4 regions of the Bradyrhizobium sp. NBAIM03 genome follow, and region 2 is predicted to be linked to each of the others. Evidence: predicted binding sites of a transcription regulator. Region 2 holds the regulator's gene; each other region holds the start of a gene.
What was found. The regulator LexA, encoded in region 2, represses DNA repair genes until DNA is damaged. The targets are predictions, from matches to a motif close to TGTTCNNNNTGTGTTCNG.
Positions count from the first base shown of each region.

Region 1 (2,201 bases), on a different contig from region 2:
ACGGGACGACCATGTCAGCACGACCGGCATAGGTGAGACCAACGCCGGACGAACTAGTCAGAATCACACGCTTCATCGTCGACGCGCCCTCACGCAAAACGAAACGGGCACCGAAGACGTCGGCAACTCAACGTCCTCAGTGCCCGCTCCTCGCGAAAAATTTTCGCGTTAGGTCTTACTCGTCCGCCGGCTCCTCGCCGTCGGCGTCGCGCTCCGGCGTGCCGGCCAGAATCTGCTCGGCGATCAAACCGGAATTCTGGCGGATCGCGGTCTCGATCTTGGCGGTGATGTCGGGGTTGCCCTTGAGGAACGCTTTGGCGTTCTCGCGGCCCTGGCCGAGGCGCTGGCTGTCATAGGAGAACCAGGCGCCGGACTTCTCGACGATACCGGCCTTGACGCCGAGATCGAGGATCTCGCCCATCTTGGAGACGCCCTCGCCGTACATGATGTCGAACTCGACCTGCTTGAAGGGCGGGGCCAGCTTGTTCTTGACCACCTTGACGCGCGTGGTGTTGCCGACCACCTCGTCGCGCTCCTTGATCGCGCCGATGCGGCGGATGTCGAGGCGGACGGAGGCGTAGAATTTCAGCGCATTGCCGCCGGTGGTGGTTTCCGGCGAGCCGTACATCACACCGATCTTCATGCGGATCTGGTTGATGAAGATCACCATGGTGTTGGACTTGTTGATGGAGGCCGTCAGCTTGCGCAGCGCCTGGCTCATCAACCGCGCTTGAAGTCCCGGCAGCGCATCGCCCATCTCGCCCTCGAGCTCGGCCTTCGGCACCAGCGCCGCCACCGAATCGACCACGAGAACGTCGACGGCGCCCGAGCGCACCAGGGTGTCGCAAATCTCCAGCGCCTGCTCGCCGGTGTCGGGCTGCGAGATCAGGAGCTCGTCGATGTTGACGCCGAGCTTGCGGGCATAGACCGGATCGAGCGCGTGCTCGGCGTCGATGAAGGCGCAGATGCCGCCCTTCTTCTGCGCTTCCGCCACCGTATGCAGCGCCAGCGTGGTCTTGCCCGAGGATTCCGGCCCGTAGATCTCGACGATGCGTCCCTTGGGCAGGCCGCCGATGCCGAGCGCGATATCGAGCCCGAGCGACCCGGAGGACACCGCCTCGATGTCCATGGAGCGGTCGTTCTTGCCGAGCTTCATCACCGAGCCCTTGCCGAACTGCCGCTCGATCTGGGAGAGCGCGGCGGCCAGAGCTTTACTCTTGTCCATGGAAGATCCTTCGACGATACGCAGGGCAGTTGCGGACATTGGGTCGTGCTCCTTATGGCGAGGATTCGCGTGAGGGACAAACGGTTGCGAGGCAGCTCGGCGATAAAAGCAATGTACCCCATTTGTTCTCAGTTCGCAATATGTTCTTTTGCGGATTTTGTCTTTCTGACTGGACCAGGAGACAACGGAGCTGGTCGAACCGGCCATGCTGGATCGTCACGCCGTCCGCACTGTGCACAACTGAACAGACGCGGATCCATTTCTGGATCCTAATGCATCACACCGCGCGGACCCTGGCCACTATCGGTGATGAGAACGCTGACCTCGCGCTCCCACCTCCTCGCACGGAAAGAGCGCGCCATGTTGAAGCGACGACGTTTCAAGCAGCAACTGACCCTTCAGGACCGGCTGTCGGCATGGGTGAAGCAGGTCCGCGAGCAGGCGTCCAAGCTACCTCCCGGGCCGGAGCGGGACGCGCTGCTCAAGAAGGCGCGCCAGGCCGACGTTGCCAATCATCTGAACGATTGGGTCAAATCGCCGGGGCTGCAGCCGCCGGAATAGTCGCCTACGCCGGGTTCCTCGACGCGACCATGACCGGGATCAACGACGCGCGACCAGGGCGCCGTCATGTTTCCGTAATCCTGCGGCACCGAACCTTTTCGCGGTCTCGGGCCTTCTGTGGGGATGGGACCGCAACTTTTGGGGATCTCTGGTCATGACGAACAACGACACGCAGCACGATACGCTGAGGCGAAAGCCGCTGCTGGACGCCGCCCACGAGGAGATGGTGAAGTTCGAGCGCAAGGAAAACGAGTTCCGCAAGAAGGACCGCGAAGAGCGCGCCGCCGAGCTCCGTCTGCCGCTGAACGAGATCAAGGTTCATTAGGCACTGCCAGGACCGCCGTCCGGAGCGGGCCAGGCCCGCCCGCGATGCGGCACTCCGCTCTGTTCCTTGCCCGGAACCTCCGATCGGCAT
Region 1 covers NZ_JADYVS010000009.1:68,885-71,085, reverse strand. The annotation lists gene I6F21_RS15755 (hypothetical protein) at 1-76, opposite strand, end outside; gene recA (recombinase RecA) at 176-1,264, opposite strand; gene I6F21_RS15745 (hypothetical protein) at 1,586-1,786, shown strand; gene I6F21_RS15740 (hypothetical protein) at 1,941-2,111, shown strand.
Region 1: the regulator LexA is predicted to act here: its motif matches at 1,356-1,373, upstream of recA (recombinase RecA).

Region 2 (2,201 bases):
GGCCGGCGACGGCAATTTCAATCCCGGGCTCGGCCTGTCGGCCGAAGGGCGTCAGCCGATCGGCAGGCGCGTGATCGTGGGCCGCGTGTCGGCGACGATCTGCGGCTTGTGCTCGCGCTCGGGGGCTGGCTGCGTCACCGGCAATTGCAGCACGGTCGCGCGCTGGCCTTCGACGAGCTGCGTCACCAGCACGTATTTGCCGTCGGGGAATTCGATCGCGTCATGATGGCGATCGGGAATGTGCGGGTCGATCTTGCCGAACTTGCCGACGCGAGAGTTCACGGTGCGCGTCCAGATCCAGCGGTTGTCGTAGCGGACATTGTCGGCGAAAGCGAGCTCCGTCCCCGGCAGCAGACAGACCGCGACGGAGGGATCGGCTTCGGAAGCGAAACCGCGCGTCGAGGTGCCGCGGAAGGTTGTCGTGACGATCGTCTCGCCGACTTCGGCGGGGCGCGTCGCGACGGCATGCAGGCTGTAGTCACACATCGGGTGCTCCTCATGCTGGGATAGCGACCCGCGTCTCTTTCGAGGCGCAGGCCTCTATCAGAGTGGAAGCATACAACGCTCTGCTCGGTTATGGGCAAATCTGCGGCTCGCGTCCGCAGCGCGCGATCACATTATCTTTCCCGGATTCGATAGGAACAAACCTCGCGTCCTTGCATTCGGCCGGAGCTATCAGCACTGCCGGCACAACTCTACCGGCGAAGCAGAAATGGCTGCGCGCCTGCGCGGGGGAATGTCGCGCGGGAAGATGGACCGGACAGCCGGCGCGAGAGACCGGCCGGAGCGGGCAAGTATCCGCTCCGATCCTGGATCGACGATGCCGATCGCAGCGCGCGCGGCGCTTGAGACTTCCGTTATCAGTACTTCCGGTAAAGCCCGATCAGCTTGCCCTGGATCTTCACGCGGTTCGGCGGAAGAATGCGGACCTCGTAGGCGGCATTGGCGGGCTCGAGCGCGATCGAGGCGCCGCGGCGGCGGAAGCGCTTGAGCGTGGCCTCCTCGTCGTCGATCAATGCCACCACGATGTCGCCGGTATTTGCGGTCTCGTTGCGCTGGATCAGCGCCATGTCGCCGTCGAGGATGCCGGCCTCGACCATCGAATCGCCGCGCACTTCGAGCGCGTAGTGCTCGCCCGAGCCGAGCATGTCCGGCGGCACGCTGATGGTATGGCTGCGGGTCTGCAGCGCCTCGATCGGCGTGCCGGCGGCGATGCGGCCCATCACGGGCACCGCGACGGGGCGCTCGCCCTCGTCCGCGGGCGGGCTGGAGCTCGCGCGCACCTTGCCGAGATTGCCCTCGATCACGCTCGGGGTGAAGCCACGGCGATTGCCGGCGGCGGCCTGGAGCTCGGGCAGCTTGATCACCTCGATGGCACGGGCGCGGTTGGGCAGGCGGCGAATGAAGCCGCGCTCCTCGAGCGCAGTGATCAGGCGATGGATGCCTGACTTCGAGCGCAGGTCGAGCGCATCCTTCATCTCGTCGAAGGACGGCGGCACGCCGCTTTCCTTCAGACGTTCGCTGATGAACCGCAGAAGCTCGTATTGTTTGCGCGTCAACATCTCGACCAAAGTCCCCCGGTTGATGTCGTTCGATTCCGACACGATGAAGCCGGCACTAAGCCGCTACATCCTCGAAACAAATCATGAACGGACACTATATGTTCGATATGTGTTCCGCAACTGCTTAATTTATGGTGAACGCGGCCAAGCTCGCGGAATGCGTGTGGCTGGGCGGCTCAGACGGGCAGCCGGAGCACCTCGCAAGGCGTGCCGGCCTCGGCCTTCGGCGCGAACGGTGCGCGCACCAGAAGTACCTGTGCCGCAGCGAGATTCGCAAGAAGGGAGGAGTCCTGATGGCTGACCGGAAGGGCGACGCGCGTGCCGTCGTCGCGCTCCTCCAGCCGCGCACGCAGATAGTCCTCGCGCTGGTCGTTGGCGGCGAGATCGCGGCCCAGCACGGCGCGCTCGCGCCGATGATGAATCGCTGAACGGCCCGACAGGGCGCGAATCAAGGGGACCATGAACAGGAAGGCGCACACGTAGGACGACACGGGATTGCCGGGCAGGCCAATCACGCGCATCGCGCCTATCCGACCGTGCATCATCGGCTTGCCCGGCCGGATCGCGATCTTCCAGAACGCCATCGCGATGCCTTCGCCCTTGAGCGCCTGCTGGACCAGGTCGTGGTCGCCGACCGAG
Region 2 covers NZ_JADYVS010000010.1:206,110-208,310, forward strand. The annotation lists gene I6F21_RS17850 (hypothetical protein) at 52-486, opposite strand; gene lexA (transcriptional repressor LexA) at 861-1,562, opposite strand; gene glp (gephyrin-like molybdotransferase Glp) at 1,739-2,201, opposite strand, start outside.

Region 3 (2,201 bases), on a different contig from region 2:
GGATTTTCGCGGTCTTCTTCTTTTCCTCCGCAGGCGCAGCCGCCGCGGGCGCATCGGCGAACTCGACGACGGCAAGGCCTTCGGCGAGCTTCAGCGCGGTCTCAAAGCTCTCGGCGAGGCGCTGGCCGATATCGGCACGCACCACGATGCGATCGACCACCACGTCGATGTCGTGCGGGAATTTCTTGTCGAGGCTAGGGGCTTCCGCCAGCTCATGGAAGGTGCCGTCGATCTTGACGCGCTGAAAGCCCTTCTTGAGCCATTCGGCGAGCTCCTTCCTGTACTCGCCCTTGCGGCCTCGCACGACGGGGGCGAGCAGATAGAGGCGGGTGCCCTCGGGCAGCGCCAGCACGCGGTCGACCATCTGCGAGACGGTCTGGCTCTCGATCGGCAGGCCCGTGGCCGGCGAATAGGGCACGCCGACGCGGGCCCAGAGCAGGCGCATGTAGTCGTAGATCTCGGTGACGGTGCCGACGGTGGAGCGCGGGTTCTTCGACGTCGTCTTCTGCTCGATCGAGATCGCCGGCGACAGGCCGTCGATCTGGTCGACGTCGGGCTTCTGCATCATCTCCAGGAACTGGCGGGCATAGGCCGACAGCGATTCGACGTAGCGGCGCTGGCCCTCGGCATAGATGGTGTCGAAGGCGAGCGAGGATTTGCCGGAGCCGGATAGCCCGGTGAACACCACCAGCTTGTCGCGGGGAATCTCGACGTCGATATTCTTGAGGTTGTGCTCGCGCGCGCCGCGGATCGTAATTGCGCGCAGGCTGGAGCCCGCGTTCTGTTGTTGGCGCTTCGCCTTGATCACTTCATCCATCCGAGTTGCCCTCAAGGAAGCCCAAAGGTGCGCGATCGCGCCAACAAAAAAGGCGCGCTGCGCCCGGAACCGGGATCGGCGCCGATGGGTATGGCAGCGAACGTAGGAAGAACGGCGGCGGATTTCCAGTGGGACTTGCGAATCGTCAACGGATTGTTGGCGTGCTGGCGGGATCTGGCAGCAGGAACGCGCGGAACCGCTCGCGGAGCACCCAGCCAAAACAAAAAGGCCGGCGCGAGGCCGGCCTTTCGTGACGATGTGACCTCGGCAGGGAAGTTCAGTACTTCGCGACCACCGGGCCACCGAAGGTGTAGTTGAGTCGAACGGTAGCCATGTCCACGTCCTGCTTGATGCTGTCGGTGCGAGTGGTCACGCCGAGGAAGGTGAAGGTCTCGTTGTGCCTGCCCATGAACAGGTGGTTGTATTCGACAGCGACCGACCAGTTCGGGGCGAAGCCGAATTCTATGCCGGTGCCGACGGTACCGCCCCAGCGCGTTTCGTTCGCGGTGTCGAGCGTAACGCCGCCAAAACTGCCAGTGTACTTGTTGTGAGTGACGGCAGCGCCGCCCTTCACGTACCAAAGCACGTTGTTCCAGGCATAACCGACCTGGCCAGTGAAGAGGCCAATGGCGTCGATCCTGGTCTCGTTCACCAGCGGCGCGAGCGCGGCAGGCGAGCTGATGTTCGAACCCTTCAGGTCAGCCCAGTCCCCCTGGGCTTCGAGACCGAATACCCAGTTGGCGGACTGCCAGCGATAACCGATCTGGCCGCCGACGAGTGCGCCGGTCGCATTGTGACAACCTTCGGCCACCGCCGGAGCGACCACGAAGGGGCCGACACTGGTGAGATCCCAACAGTTGCGGCTCCAGCCACCGCCGGCGTTGGCGCCGAGGTAGAAACCGCTCCAGTTGTACACCGCGATCGGTGCCACCGGAGCCTTGGTGTAGGGGCGGGCTGCCAAATCGGCCGCCGAGGCCGGTGCCAACGCGCTGAGTGCGAACAAGCTGGCCGAAGCCAGCAAAAGCTTCTTCATATCCATTCCCCACTTCCATTTCTCATTCCGGTCTTCCGGAGAGCGGAAGAGCAGCGGACCTTATGACTCAAGCAACGTCATTGCTTTTACACCATTGAAGCCAAAGGTTGTGTCACCCAGCGGCCACACCCCTTCGAAAAGCGCGAGCGAACGGGCGGCCGCAACAAACAAAAAGGCCGGCGCGAGGCCGGCCTTTCGTGACGATGATGCGTCAGAGACGAAGCTCAGTACTTGGCGACGACCGGGCCGCCGAAGTGGTAGTTCACGCCGACCTGCACGGTGTGGAGGTCGAGAGTGCCGGTGTTGACCGGGAAGACGCCCGAGAAGTAGGTCTCGCCGCCCAGGCTGCGA
Region 3 covers NZ_JADYVS010000025.1:48,836-51,036, forward strand. The annotation lists gene uvrA (excinuclease ABC subunit UvrA) at 1-817, opposite strand, end outside; gene I6F21_RS29230 (outer membrane beta-barrel protein) at 1,095-1,850, opposite strand; gene I6F21_RS29235 (outer membrane protein) at 2,075-2,201, opposite strand, start outside.
Region 3: the regulator LexA is predicted to act here: its motif matches at 914-931, upstream of uvrA (excinuclease ABC subunit UvrA).

Region 4 (2,201 bases), on a different contig from region 2:
AGGCCAGCTTGGGATCGATGTCGAGCGGCAGCATCGCGCTGTCGTCGACGATCTCGCCGACATCGAAGCCGTAGAACCGCATCAGCCAGTCGGCCTGGTAGAGCCGGTGCTCGCGCAGCAGCGGCGGCGCGCGCAGGGGTAGCGCGCGGCTGGCATCGGGGATCGGGCTGAAGGCGGAGTAATAGACGCGCCGCAGCCGGTAGGCGCCGTAGAGATTGGCGCTGGTGTGGAGAATGGTGTGATCGGAGGCGCTATCTGCGCCGACGATCATCTGCGTGCTTTGTCCGGCGGGCGCGAAGCGCTGCGGTTTGGCCTTCGTCTTGGCGCTGCGGCTCTCCTCGGCCTCGTCCAGCTTCAGCCGCAGCCGGCCCATGGTGCGGCGGATCGCGCGCACGTCCTTCTCCGGCGCGAATTGCTGCAGGCTCGTCTCCTCAGGCATCTCGATGTTGATCGAAAGGCGGTCGGCATATTTGCCGGCCTCGGCGATCAGCGCGTCGTCGGCCTCGGGAATGGTCTTCAGATGGATGTAGCCGCGGAAATGATGCTCCTCGCGCAGTTTTCGCGCGACGCTCACCACTTGCTCCATCGTGTAATCAGGGCTGCGGATGATGCCGGAGGAGAGAAACAGGCCCTCGATGTAATTGCGCCGGTAGAAGTCGAGCGTGAGCCTGACCAATTCGTCGATGGTGAAGCGGGCGCGTGGGACATTCGAGGAGGCGCGGTTGACGCAATAAAGGCAATCGTAATTGCAGGCGTTGGTCAGCAGCACCTTGAGCAGGGAGATGCAGCGTCCGTCCGGCGCGTAGGAATGGCAGATGCCCATGCCCGGCGCGGTCGAGCCCATGCCCTTGCCGTCGCTGGAATCCCGCTTCTCGGTACCGCTGGAGGCGCAGGATGCGTCGTATTTGGCGGCATCCGCCAGAATCTCCAGCTTGCGTTGTACGTCCATGTTTGAATCTCTTTGATTCCGCTCATGAATCTTTGGATGCGCCAATTCGATTGACTCTGCCGGCGCCGTTAGCTTTATATTAGAACATATCATGAACAAATGAGCCAGCCGCTGGTTCTCTTTTTGAGAGCCATCGGCAATCACCTCTGAGGAGCGGCGAGCATGAGCGGCGCACGTATGAGCGCGCTTGCGATCCTGCGCGGCCAGATCGAGCGCATCGAGACGGCGGAAGTCGTGCATCCGCGCGATCGCATCGTACTCGGCCATGGCGCGGCCGACGCCGCGCTGAAGGGCGGGCTCGCGCGCGCGGCGATCCACGAGGTGTTTTGCGAGGGGCGACAGGGCGCGGCCGCGACGGGGTTTGTCATGGGCCTTGCGGGACGCGTGAGCGCACGCCGGCCGCTATTGTGGGTGCGGCAGGATTTTTCGGAGCTCGAAACCGGCGCGCTGTCGATGAGCGGGCTATCCGAGCTCGGCCTCGATCCGCGCTGTGTGGTGATGGTGCGCGCCGCCGATGTCGAGAGCGCGCTACGCACCTCGGCCGACGCGCTCGCCTGCGATGCGCTGGGCGCCGTCGTGCTCGAGCTCTGGGGCGAGACCAGGCAGTTCGATCTGGTGGCGAGCCGCAAGCTGACGCTGGCCGCGCAAGGCTCGGGCGTGACCGGCCTCTTGCTGCGGATGGCCGCGCAGCCGCTGCCCTCGACCGCGGAGACACGATGGATGCTGCGTGCGGCGCCTTCGCCGCCGGGCTCGGTGTGGAGTGCCTGGGGCGCGCCGGTGTTCGATGCCGAGCTCTTGCGCAATCGTCATGGCCCCTGCGGCCGGTGGATCATGGAATGGAATTGTGATGAGTGCCAGTTCAGTGAACCGTCGACGTATCCTCAGCCTGTGGCTGCCGCGCCTGCCCATCGACAGGATCCAGCGGTTCTTCAGCAGCGCCGGGCTGGGTAAAACCAACCATGAGCCGAGCATTGTCGTCATCAAGGACAACAATGCGCTGGTGATCCATGCGCTGGACGAGGCCGCCGAGCGCCTCGGCCTGTATATCGGCCAACCGCTGGCCAATGCGCGGGCGATGTGCCCGGATTTGCGTGTGTTCGACGCCGATACCGTGGCCGATACGAAGACGATCAGCGACATCGCCGATTGGTGCGACCGCTTCACGCCGCTGGTGGCGCTCGATCCGCCGCACGGGCTGTTCCTGGACATCACCGGTTGCGCGCATCTGTTCGGCGGCGAGGCCGCGCTGTTG
Region 4 covers NZ_JADYVS010000017.1:30,394-32,594, reverse strand. The annotation lists gene I6F21_RS24065 (putative DNA modification/repair radical SAM protein) at 1-949, opposite strand, end outside; gene I6F21_RS24060 (DNA repair protein) at 1,112-1,900, shown strand; gene I6F21_RS24055 (DNA polymerase Y family protein) at 1,797-2,201, shown strand, end outside.
Region 4: the regulator LexA is predicted to act here: its motif matches at 1,030-1,047, upstream of I6F21_RS24060 (DNA repair protein).